DNA from 4 places in the Metabacillus sediminilitoris genome. Region 1 is predicted to be linked to each of the others. Evidence: riboswitches for the same ligand, from Rfam matches in the RefSeq annotation. Region 1 holds a riboswitch; each other region holds the start of a gene.

Region 1 (3,219 bases):
ATTCATCATTGTTTGTAGATGATTCATTCCTAACGCATGTGCTGCTTCAAATTGGCCTTTATCAATCGATACAACACCACCGCGAACAATCTCAGCCATATAAGCTCCTGTATTAATCGACACGATAAAGATTGCTGCAGCTAACGGATCCATATCGATCCCATACGCTAAAGCTGAGCCATAAAAAATAACCATCGCTTGCACAATCATCGGTGTTCCGCGGAAAAATTCAATATAAATCGAAAGAATGACATTAATCACTTTTAATAAAATCTTTTTTGCACCTTTTTCAGGCATTGGAATCGTACGAATAACTCCCGCCAGCAATCCGATGACCGCTCCAAAAATAGTACCTATTAATGCAATTAAAAGTGTTACTCCTGCTCCACGCAGGAACATCGGCCAGTTTTCTGTAATAATTTTTATGATCCACTCAAATGTCATGGTTCTCCTCCTTTACTTCATCATAAAACCGACTGTAAGAAGTTACAGCCGGTTTTAACTTGATCCTTATTCTGCTGCTGGTTGATTTTTAATCGCCGCATCCATGATACTAGTACGTTCTTCCTCTGAAATACCTGCTAAAATTTCATTGATTTTTTCTGTCAATTCACTGTCCTTTGCAACACCTACAGCAATTGCTGTATCATCATCAGATGTTTCAAATCCTTTAGTAAATTCAACCATTGCAAAATTTTCGTTAGCAGCTGATGCACTAACAGCTTCAGGTCGCTCTGAAACGTAACCATCAATGACTCCTGATTCAAGAGCCACCCTCATTGCTGGGAAGTTATCCATAGCTGGCTCTTTCGCGACACCTTCAATTTGATCAATGACTGAATAATGGAATGTATTTAATTGAGCTGTTACTTTAGCTCCTTTGAAATCTTGGATTGAAGTAGCACCATCATACTTGCTGCCTTTTTTAACGACCATAACTAAATCTGATTTATAATAGTTGTCTGAGAAATCGATTGTTTCTTTTCGTTCAGCTGTCGGCGACATGCCTGCGATAATCGCATCGATTTTACCTGAAGTTAAAGCCGGAACAAGTCCGTCCCATTCTGTTTTTACAATCACTAATTCTTTTCCTAAACCATCAGCAATTTTTTTAGCGATCTCAACATCATAACCGCCAGCATATTCTGCATTGCCATCAATTTTAACAGCACCATTTTCATCACCTGTTTGCGTCCAGTTAAATGGTGCATATCCAGCCTCAAGACCAACCTTGAATGTATTATCGTCTTTAGATGAAGATTCTGGACTGCTGCTTGTGCCACATCCTGCTAATAGGATAATAGCTGAAAGTAATGTGACGATAAAAAATGGTAATTTTCTTCTCATCATTATCTTCTCCCCCTGTTTTCTGGTTTTAACTAAATAAAAAACGGCCTGAGATAAACTCAGGCCGTATGTATAGTCACCTTAAAGTCCTCTTCTTTCCCCAAATGAGATAGCACAACTCAATAAACCGGGATGTTTATTGAGACAGTCCTGCAGCTCTTAACTACAGACCCAGCTAGTAATACTGAGAATATTACCCGCTTCGGCGACATTTCCTTCTCCATAGCATCATCGTTTTCTCTAAACTCCACTACAGACTGTTAAATACCGCGCCTCTACCTCACTGTAAAAAGTGAGGTTACTATTAAATTATATGTCTATTATCCTACAATAACATATGCAATCTGTCAACACAGCTTTAAATAGGTAAATTTTAGTATATGGTTTTCATAAAGAGTCACTAACCTTCCTTATATTTACAAAATTACCTATAGAACATAGAATCTTTTTGCTATACTCTTTAAATAAGACATACAAGTAAAGTGTGGTGAATCGATTGTTTAAACTATTGCTAATTGAAGATGATGAAACACTATTTCAAGAAATTAAGGATCGATTGACTGGGTGGTCTTATGATGTTTATGGAATTAACGATTTTAGTAAAGTAATTCAAGAGTTTACTGCCATAAAGCCAGATCTAGTCATTATAGATATTCAATTGCCGAAATTTGATGGATTTCATTGGTGCCGAATGATTCGAACACACTCAAACGTTCCAATTATTTTCTTATCCTCGCGTGATCATCCGACTGATATGGTGATGTCTATGCAGCTTGGAGCTGATGATTTTATCCAAAAGCCATTCCATTTTGATGTACTCATTGCAAAAATACAAGCTATTCTTCGGCGAGTATACAATTACAACACTGAACCTATATCCCTCAAAACATGGAGCGGGGCAACGGTTGATTATGAAAAAAATGTGGTAACTAATGACGCAGGCTCAATCGAATTAACAAAAAATGAAGTTTTCATATTAAAAATACTAATCGAACATAAAAATAAGATCGTAAGCCGTGAAGAATTAATAAGAAGCTTATGGGATGACGAACGGTTTGTAAGTGATAATACCTTAACCGTCAATGTTAATCGATTGCGGAAAAAACTAGAAGAACTCGGGTTGGGGCGTTATATTGAAACAAAAATTGGACAGGGTTATATTGCAATTGAAGAGGAAGATGCAAATGGTTAAAACATTCTTAATGGAAAGGCGAAGCTGGATTCTTTTCTTTTTATTCCAGCAGTTGATTATCCTCTTTATCGCTTATATAGATACAACGATCCCATTCCAGTCTGTAGTCTATTTGATTTTCATATGCATGATCGTGTTTAGTCTTTTTTTGTTTATCCGTTACAACAAAGAAACTAAGTTTTATAAAAGATTAGAAGAATGGGAAGATCATCTAGATTTAACAAGCTTAAATGAATCGGATAGTCCCTTTGAAAAGATAATTGAAAAACGGATCACTGACCAAACAAAACAATTGAAACTTATTGTTTCACAAAATCGAATGATTGTTGAGCATGAAAAAGATGAACTTTTATCTTGGATTCATGAGGTAAAGACACCTTTGACAGCGATGCATTTAATGATAGAAAGATTAGATGACTATGCATTAAAATCACAACTAACCTATGAATGGCTGCGTATCCACCTGCTATTAGATCAGCACCTCCATCAAAAACGGATTACCTTTATTGAAAATGACTTATATTTAGAGATGCTTCCTATTAAAGCCATCATCACAAAAGAGCTTAAAACGTTACAAACATGGTGTATTCAAAAAGGGGTTGGCTTTGATATACAGCTTGAGGTAACCGAGGTACTTAGTGATGCAAAATGGCTGGCTTTTATTATAAGACAGCTATTAT
Region 2 (3,219 bases), 1.2 Mb from region 1:
GATGGAAAAGCAAAAAATGACGCTAAATGACTTTGTTGATCGTGATGTGTTTGGGTATGCCTATGATAAAGGGTGGATGTGTGTTCAAGTCTTCTTCATTCGCCAAGGTAAGTTAATTGAACGCGAAGTATCAATGTTCCCGATATATGATAGTCCGGAGCAAGAGTTTTTAACGTATCTAGGGCAATTTTATTTGAAAGCAAATCACTTTGTTCCAAAGGAAATATTATTACCAGATAGTATTGAAAATGGATTAGTCGAGCAGCTTTTAGATGTAACAACATTACAGCCAAAGCGAGGTAAAAAGAAGGATTTAATTTTATTGGCACATAAAAATGCAAAGATCGCGCTTAAAGAAAAATTCTTTTTAATTGAACGTGATGAAGAAAGAACCATAAAAGCTGTTGAAAACCTTGGTGATAAACTTGGCATTCATACACCACACCGCATTGAGGCATTTGATAATTCTAATATTCAAGGAACAGATCCTGTATCAGCAATGGTTGTTTTTGAAGATGGAAAACCAGCTAAAAAGCATTACAGAAAATATAAAATAAAAGGTGTTCAAGGTCCTGATGACTACGAATCTATGAGAGAGGTTGTTAGAAGACGATATAGTCGTGCACTTAAAGAAGAACTTCCATTACCAGACCTAGTCATTATTGATGGAGGAAAAGGACATTTAGCTGCTGCCCAAGATGTTCTGGAAAATGAGTTAGCCCTTAATATCCCTGTTGCAGGTCTTGTAAAAGATGATAAACATCGAACTTCTGAGTTACTTATTGGATCTCCGCCTGTCTTTATCCAATTGGAGAGAAATAGTCAGGAATTTTATCTACTTCAACGAATTCAAGATGAAGTTCATCGTTTTGCCATCACATTTCATCGTCAGCTCCGCGGTAAAAATGCATTTCAATCTGTTTTAGACGAAATTCCAGGTGTAGGGGCACAACGAAAGAAATTGCTTTTAAAACATTTCGGATCTTTAAAGAAAATGAAAGAAGCAAGTATTGAGCAGTTTAAAGAAGCTGGAATGCCTGAGAATCTTGCCAAACAAATCGTTGAGTATCTAAAAGAATAGGTTGTTATTTTCGGTATTATCTGATAGGATATTAATTAATTTCATACTTTGATCGTAAGTTTGTTAAATGATGGTAGAGGTGCGAATTTCAAGAGTAACCAGTTCGAGGAGAATGGTATCCAAGGACAGCTGGTGAAAGGGGTATTCGCCGAAGTGATTAAAGCACCATTTGCTTTATTTGCTGGTTTTACATTTAAGAGATGTAAAATTGTCAAGAAAAATTTTCTTGGAGAGCTATCTCATTGTAAGAAACGAAGTTTGTTTCGTTTTTATAAGCAATGGGATGTTTTTCGTCTCATTGCTTTTTTTATTGCTTAGGAAATGATCTAGCTCTTGAACTGTGGATAAGCACATGGCATCCAGAACCGTTATTTTGAACAAAGTGCATTCAAAATGCAATTTGTGCGTATTTTGACTTTCGACAGTCTCGATTTGTCGGTGATGGTGACGCGCCTGCGCTTTTGAAAGAGACTCTAACCTTTTTATCAGACATATCCGATCATTGAATATAACAGAAGGGTGAGATTGTGTTGGGTATAATTGTTCAAAAATTCGGTGGTACCTCAGTCGGTACTGTTGAAAGAATTCTTAATGTTGCAAACCGTGTTATTCAAGAGAAAGAGAATGGGAATGATGTCGTTGTTGTTGTTTCAGCAATGGGTAAATCGACAGATCATCTTGTAGAACTTGCAGGACAAATAACCTCAAAACCTAATAAAAGGGAAATGGATATGCTTCTTACAACTGGTGAACAAGTTACAATTTCCTTATTATCAATGGCACTTCAGGAAAAAGGTTATCAAGCTATTTCGTTTACAGGATGGCAAGCAGGTATTGAAACAGAAGCAAGTCATGGAAATGCAAGAATTACTAATATTAATACAGACCAAATATTAAAGGAATTAGCTGAGGAGAAAATAGTCGTTGTCGCTGGATTTCAAGGTGTGTCAGATGAGAATCAAATTACAACATTAGGCAGGGGCGGTTCTGATACTACTGCAGTTGCACTAGCTGCCGCTTTAAAAGCGGATAAATGTGATATTTATACAGATGTAACAGGTGTTTACACAACAGACCCAAGGTATGTGAAGGGTGCTCGCAAACTTGAGACTATTTCCTATGATGAAATGCTTGAGTTGGCTAATTTGGGGGCAGGTGTTTTACATCCGCGTGCAGTAGAATTTGCAAAAAACTACAATGTATTGTTAGAAGTTCGTTCCAGTATGGAAAATGAAAGAGGGACGATAATTGGGGAGGAATCAAACATGGAAGAAAACTTAATCGTTAGAGGTATTGCATTTGAAGATCAAGTAACAAGAGTATCAGTATTAGGTTTACCTAATGAATTACCGACACTTTCTACTATTTTTTCAAGATTAGCTAATCACGGAATAAATGTTGATATTATCATACAAAATACAACGAGTGTTAATAAAACATCGATATCATTTTCTATTAAAACAAGTGATCTTGATGATACAAATACAATTCTTAAGCAACTTAAAGCTGACCTAAATTATGAGAGAATTGAAGTAGAATCAGGACTTGCAAAAGTATCAATTGTGGGTTCTGGTATGGTTTCAAACCCTGGTGTTGCAGCTGAAATGTTTGCTGTGTTAGCTGGTCAGGGAGTTGAAGTGAAAATGGTGAGTACTTCGGAAATAAAGGTTTCAACAGTAATTGCTCAAGAACAAATGGTTCCTGCTGTTGATGTGCTTCACAGTACATTCGAACTATCTAAAGAAGTAACGAGAATATAATAGAATAGTGAGGGGGGCACTTATGTGCAACCCCCTGCTATAAAATTAGCTCATAATGAGTGACATTACAATTTTCGATTGCTTCTTTTACCTATTGGATGTTGTTCTTCAAGTATGTCTTTATGGTCCCATTTAACTGTGAATACAACTTTATTGGCACGTTTTTTAACTTGTTCATATGTTTCAGTTATGTGCTTATTGATTGCTTGGAGCTGTTCTGCAATGAAGCCGGCTTCTAATTGAAAGGTGTATTCATTAGCTTTATTAAATCGGATTGAAATGAGCTCTCCATGCAGCTCAAATTCCATTTCATTATTTTTTTTATGTAGTAAGGTAAGTGTACCCCAACCTGCTGATTCAAAAAAAGCGGAGATCTCA
Region 3 (3,219 bases), 900 kb from region 1:
CAAGCAAGTCCAATTCTTTTCAACGTTATTCCTCCCATCTTACACTTATACATTATATATAATATCCTAAAAGAACTTTTTCTACAATAATAATAATTACGGTTAGGAAATAAGAACCACCCTATAGATACAAAGAACTTAATTGTTTAAATATTCAGTTTTAAATATTACAGAATAATAAAAAAGGTTTATTTTCACAAAACAGCTCCACTTTATAGGCCTAAATAATCAAATAATAAAAAACAAAGCAATAGGTATTTCTTCTCGATTTCACTTTGTGTTTTTGTCGGTTGGAATCGAACCACTTCCACACCCTTTAGAACCAATTTCAATTTTCACCTGTTATCTGGTCTGGAGGATGGCCCTTTAAGTCATGATCACCTTTCACTCACTATGATATTGGTATTGTCATATTAAAAATCAGCTTGTACAATTTTTACCAAGCTGATTTTTCGCTTTCATCTTTCCTGTCTAATAAGATATCGAGTGAATATGCAATATTTTAGTTTTTATTAGTAAGCTGGTGATTCTTTTTCCCGCGATTAATAATTGGGTACAAGATCACTCCAGCTGCGAATAGTCCTATTCCCAATGTAAATGTCACCATATCAGCTATTCCAGATTTAATGACATAAATCGAGTATATAAGGGCAAAAACTGCAATGATTCCATCTACCATACGCAATCCATTTTGATGATCATATGTCTGTCCTTTTATAATTAGCTTCAAGAAAAAAATAGCTGAGACTAAATATGGTATCAAATAAGCAAGCGTTGCTGATGTCGTTAAAAATGTATAGGCCTCACTTATCGTACCTGATATAACCGATAGAATAAATAATTGTGACATTGCATTTGTTAATGTTAATGCTCGTACAGGGCTTCCCTTTTTATTAACCTTAGCAAAATATTTCGGAAAGACTCCTTTTGCTGCCGCTTAATAAGGTACCTCAGCACTTAGCAGGATCCAACCAATTGTTGATCCAAATAAGGCAATAATAGCGAGTATCGCCATAACTGTCGCACCGGTGTCACCAATCATAACAGAAAGTGCATCCACAAACGGTTTATCAGAAGCTCTTAAAACCTCTTGCGGTAAAACCCCCATAATAAGCAACGTTATTCCCATATAGATCAATAACGCAATAAATAAGCCGATAACCGTGGCGCGGCTGACATCTCTTTGTGATTTTGCCCGTCCAGATAAAATAACAGCTGACTCAATTCCAACAAATGCCCAAAGTGTTGATATCATCGCCATGTTAATTTGAGAAGAAAGTCCATGTGTTTGACCTGCTGAATCTATTACTGGTGTATAAAGATCCCCAAGGTTTGAATATTGAAATGTGAATAGTGCTGCAACAATAAATAAAGCAAAACCCATTATTTTCGTAACTGTCGCAACTACATTTAATTTTCCTGCAGCATTAAGGTTTGTAATTAAGATAAAATGAGTTCCCCAAAGCAAGATTGTACAAATAGTAAATGTAACAAATCTTCCAACCTCAATATCTTGATTTCCAACTGTTAATAAAACAGTAGAAGCACTCATAATCGGGAAGAATGTTGACAAGTATCCTGCAAAACTTGTAATGATGGCAACATTACTAATCCAGTTCGCAATCCAATATCCCCAAACCATACTAAATCCGGCTATATCTCCCGTACGAGGTGATTCAAATAATTCACGGGCATAGCTTTGCGGACCGGCAGTTAAGTCAGGTCTTCGAATCGATAATTTCCCAAAAACTAGTGCAATCATTAATACACCAAGACCTGTAAGTAACCATGCCAATGCGACGCCAAGAGGACTTGCTGTCTGTGCTAGTGTGCTCGTCAGCATGAATATCCCTGAACCTACCATATTACCTACAACTAAAGAGGTTAAAATCAACAGCCCCCACTTTTTTTCTTTCATCATAAACCCTCCGAAAAAAGCGCATGAAATTGTATATTCATGCGCTTTGAATTCAAAAAAACCGCAACAATCTCTTCATAGCTCTCCATAGATGTTAATCTATGACAGTACTACACCTTTTTGATGCAGTCCCAGTATGGATAGCTGGTGTGGTTACCCATACTTCGGCAGCAATTCCTTTTGTGTTTATTTCTACAATCCCACCAGATCTCCAAAAACACTACTCATAACCGCTGCAACCTCTACCTCACCGAGATATGATGAGGATTTCACCTATATAATTGTTTAGTTTTGAGAATATCAAATCATTTTATCCAGTGTCAATAAGCTACTAAAATGCTTTAATATTCTTATTCTTCAGAACTAAATTTTTCGTTTCATTCTACTATTGAGAGTTATTCTTTAAGATGGTAGGGAACAGTAGTGACAATAACATCCTTTCTATAAAGAAGTACTGCACGAATGAGTAAACTTGACTGATTGTGAAGAATATTATGCCATTTTTTCTTTGGAATGAACTGCGGTATCAATACAGTTACCCGATAGTTCGATTCGTTTGCTTTATGTTCTACTGTGTCAATGAACTTTTTTAACGGATGGATAATACTTCTGTAATAAGAGTAAAGTGTAACTAATCTTATATCAGGCTGCCATTTTTGCCATTTTTCTTCAAATGTTTTTACATCTTTTCTTTCAAAGGAAACATACACCGCAATAATTTGATCTGCCTTAAGAGACTTTGCATAGTTTAGCGAGTTTTCAACCACATGAGTGATTCCAGCTACAGGTACAATAATGACATTTCCTTCAATTGGTTTAACAGGATCACAAGTTGTTATCCTTAGCTGGTTTCCTACCGCCAAATAATGACTTTTAATCCGATGAAAGATGATAACAAGTAATGGTAAGAAAATTAAAACAGACCATACTTGACCAAATTTGGTGATAAAAAATGTTAACATAACTAGAAAACTAATTAAGGCACCAATGAAATTGATCACTAATTTAACAATCCAGCCTTTAGGCTTTTCTCGAATCCATTTTACGAGCATCCCGGTCTGAGATAATGTAAAAGGTATAAAAACTCCTACAGCATAAAGTGGTATCAATTGTTCTGTTTGGCCTTTAAAAACAATGATTAACAGAATTGATGCGGCTCCTAGAAAAATAATTCCATTTGAATACCCTAAACGATCGCCTCTTATCGTAAACATCCTTGCAATATATTTATCCTTAGCAAGGTTAAAGGCGAGTAATGGAAATGCTGAATATCCGGTATTCGCAGCAAGTACAAGGATCAT
Region 4 (3,219 bases), 2.8 Mb from region 1:
GTATCAGTTGGTATTTTATCAAGAATAATACTCGTCATAGAACCAATAAATGCACTTCCAATAATATCAGATGGATAATGATGGCCTACCCAAATACGTGAAAAGCCAGTTAAGCCTGCCAAAACCATCATGATTAAACCAAGGACACGGTTATAAAGAAAGATAGATGTTGAAATAGCAAATACTAACAGCGTGTGTTTACTAGGAAACGTTGAATCCATTTTTGATGGAATCAATATGCCTACGCGGCGTTTCATAAAAGGACGTGGTTTAAAATAAACCAATTTAATGATTGTATGTATGATCAAGGTAATCCCCGAAGATTTCACCGCATTTCCAGCAGCTTTTTTATTGGAATCATTTCTAAACCACATAACTATCAATACAAAAACAAATACATATCGAATCTTATTTGAAATCACTATCATCAATAAATCAATGGGTGTACAACGTCCTGATAGACCGTTGATGATATTAAAAGCTTTGTTGTTCATAAAAAAGGATCTCCTAACCTTATAGATATAAATAAAATTCCCCGTGAAGCAGGAATTATGTATAGATAACTCTAATTAGTTGCAACAATAAACGAAAGCAATCATATCTTACAGTTACCTGAAGAACTGCTGTCTCGTACCAAATGTACAAGTATATTTGGTATTTTATTGAAACTTTTTCTTTCGTTTAAAATAAGTGGTGGTGGATTCATGTGTTAGTAGATGCTTATTAAGGAGTTGGTTTTATTGGACCTACTTGTAGGCATATTACACTTTGTTGGTGAAATCACTTCTGCTGCAGCTATGGCAGCTTGGAGTTATTTTCATGAAAAACTTGAACGGAATAATTGATATAATGGGGGGGCTAGTCTGTTTCGATTAGTCTCTTTTTATATCGCATTTTCTTTTGAAGGACATCAATCTGTATGTTATTCAAGTGTCTAAAACGTCATATCATTATAATTACTTAGACAGGAAGAATTCAGATGTTATGATCAAAAGGCAAGTTTAACAGAGCTTATAAAATAATAAATACCCAAAGAAGTTGGCGTATTCCATCCAAGATAAAAAATCATAATTTCCTTGCAATTGAAAGAATTATCTGTTATATTACACTCAATTACATATTTCTTATTTCAAAACCTTTTGAAGTGAGGATAGAGGCGCAAAGATCATTAGTATACAATTCGAGGAGAATGAGATCCAGTGACGATTGTAGAAAGGGGTATTTGCCGAAGCGGAAAGAATCTCATGTTCTTGAAGCTGGTTCTGCTATTGAATAAATACAGAACTGTCATATAGGAAACTATATGGAGGGCTATCGCACGGGAACGATTTTTGATTCTTATTGTTTCTAATGCAACAGCGAATCCCTCGTTGTTGCTTTTTTGCGTTTATGGAAAATTGCCCTACCCTCCTCTTATTAAAAAATACAAAAAGGGTGTGTAGATATGAATTTTGGTCAAGTATTAACAGCAATGGTGACTCCGTTTGATCATAATGGTGAAATCGATTTTGAAGCTACGAGAACGTTAGTGAATCATCTTATTGATAATGGCTCTGATGGACTAGTGATCGCTGGGACAACAGGCGAATCACCAACACTAACAACTGAAGAAAAAGTAGAATTTTTTAAATTTGTTGTAAACGTTGTTGCAGGAAGAGTGCCAGTCATCGCTGGGACCGGCTCTAATAATACAAAAGCATCGATCAGCTTAACTCGTCTTGCTGAGGAAGCAGGAGTTGATGGCATTATGCTGGTCACTCCATACTATAACAAACCATCACAAGAAGGCATGTACCAGCATTTTAAAGCCATTGCCGAATCAACGGTATTACCAATCATGCTTTACAATATACCAGGTCGAAGTGTTGTTAACATGACGGTTGAAACGATTGTCCGCCTTTCAAACATAGAAAATATTGTTTGCATCAAAGAAGCAAGCGGTGACCTTGATGCGATGGCGCAAATCATAAGTAAATCAGCTAGTGATTTTACATTGTACAGCGGTGATGATGGCTTAACAGTACCTGTATTAGCGATTGGTGGGGCTGGAATTGTTTCCGTTGCTTCCCACATCATTGGCAATGAAATGCAAAATATGATCAACAGTTTTAAAAATGGCGATGTTATCAAAGCTGGTGTATTACATCGCGAGCTTCTGCCGATTATGAACGCATTGTTCGCTGCACCAAATCCATCACCTGTAAAAGCAGCCTTGAATATGCGCGGGATTCAAGTTGGCGGTGTTCGCTTGCCGATGGTGGCTTTGAATGATGACGAGACAAGAGCTTTAAAGAGTGTTCTTGAAGCTAGTAACATCAACGTTAGCAGCTAACTAACCATAAACAAAAGGATAGATGAACAGGCAAGTCCTTATCAAGACCAAAAAAGAGATAGATAAATGGAAGGACATGACATATTAGTCATTTATAATATGTCATGTCCTTTGTTCTTTATGGGAAGAAAGTAGGCTGTCTTAATTTCTCTTTGTCCTCAATAATTATCTGTGTACCCGCGTGTGCATCGAGTATTGAACTGATTACTTTTATCCAATCCCCAAAATTAGAGAGTACTTCTCCTTCCAGTTCGATTTTTTCATCACTTGTAAAGGCTTGAGTTGTAGTACCAATACTATCTAAAAATGTTCCAATGCTTCCAACCCAAGACGACAGTACTATTTGTCTTTCATTTTCATCTGCTCTAACTTCCTCACTAATCAACATAATTTTAGATAAATATAATGATTCCATTATTGCACCGATGAATTGAATCCAGACTGCAATGGAAACCTGTTTTTCAAGTTGGTTAATCAATTCCTTATTGTCATTATGACTACTTTCTTTGGTTTGATTTTTGGTTTCTGATTGAGTATTCACTTTATTTCACCCCATTCTTTATACACGTTATGCAATAATATGGACAAATGCGAATGTTAAATTTACTTTTGATGGGGATATAATTATTCAACTCCCTCTATATAGAAAGGAAAAAGCGATCCTTCTTTATTGAAGCATCGCATCCTTTCCTTTAAATACATTTAAGTGACATGGGTATATACCTTTCTTTTCTATAAATGAAGATCTATTAACTTTTCCGCATTGATCATATTACTTCTACTTTTTTCTTAACCGGGATCCAAATTTCGCTTTTAAATGTTGGTGATGTTAAATCTTTACCCTCGTTCCACAATATTTCTGGTCCTTCTGTCTGTTGATAGTATGA

What was found. A riboswitch is a leader RNA that binds a small molecule or an ion and turns the genes downstream of it on or off. The one in region 1 is predicted to bind lysine.
Region 2: linked by a shared signal. The riboswitch ahead of GMB29_RS20635 (aspartate kinase) and the one ahead of GMB29_RS26465 (transporter substrate-binding domain-containing protein) in region 1 are both predicted to bind lysine.
Region 3: linked by a shared signal. The riboswitch ahead of GMB29_RS22310 (amino acid permease) and the one ahead of GMB29_RS26465 (transporter substrate-binding domain-containing protein) in region 1 are both predicted to bind lysine.
Region 4: linked by a shared signal. The riboswitch ahead of dapA (4-hydroxy-tetrahydrodipicolinate synthase) and the one ahead of GMB29_RS26465 (transporter substrate-binding domain-containing protein) in region 1 are both predicted to bind lysine.

The regions. Positions count from the first base shown of each region.
Region 1 is NZ_CP046266.1:5,519,456-5,522,674, forward strand. Features, by position in the region: gene GMB29_RS26460 (amino acid ABC transporter permease) at 1-444, opposite strand, end outside; gene GMB29_RS26465 (transporter substrate-binding domain-containing protein) at 511-1,347, opposite strand; lysine riboswitch at 1,450-1,633, opposite strand; gene GMB29_RS26470 (response regulator transcription factor) at 1,844-2,539, shown strand; gene GMB29_RS26475 (sensor histidine kinase) at 2,532-3,219, shown strand, end outside.
Region 2 is NZ_CP046266.1:4,280,813-4,284,031, reverse strand. Features, by position in the region: gene uvrC (excinuclease ABC subunit UvrC) at 1-1,081, shown strand, start outside; lysine riboswitch at 1,148-1,326, shown strand; gene GMB29_RS20635 (aspartate kinase) at 1,612-2,841, shown strand; gene GMB29_RS20630 (YslB family protein) at 2,907-3,219, opposite strand, start outside.
Region 3 is NZ_CP046266.1:4,615,569-4,618,787, forward strand. Features, by position in the region: gene GMB29_RS22305 (cation:dicarboxylate symporter family transporter) at 1-23, opposite strand, end outside; partial or broken gene GMB29_RS22310 (amino acid permease) at 503-1,921, opposite strand; lysine riboswitch at 1,989-2,171, opposite strand; gene GMB29_RS22315 (APC family permease) at 2,314-3,219, opposite strand, start outside.
Region 4 is NZ_CP046266.1:2,670,921-2,674,139, reverse strand. Features, by position in the region: gene GMB29_RS12655 (undecaprenyl-diphosphatase) at 1-494, opposite strand, end outside; lysine riboswitch at 1,144-1,322, shown strand; gene dapA (4-hydroxy-tetrahydrodipicolinate synthase) at 1,445-2,332, shown strand; gene GMB29_RS12645 (hypothetical protein) at 2,451-2,873, opposite strand; gene GMB29_RS12640 (AraC family transcriptional regulator) at 3,100-3,219, opposite strand, start outside.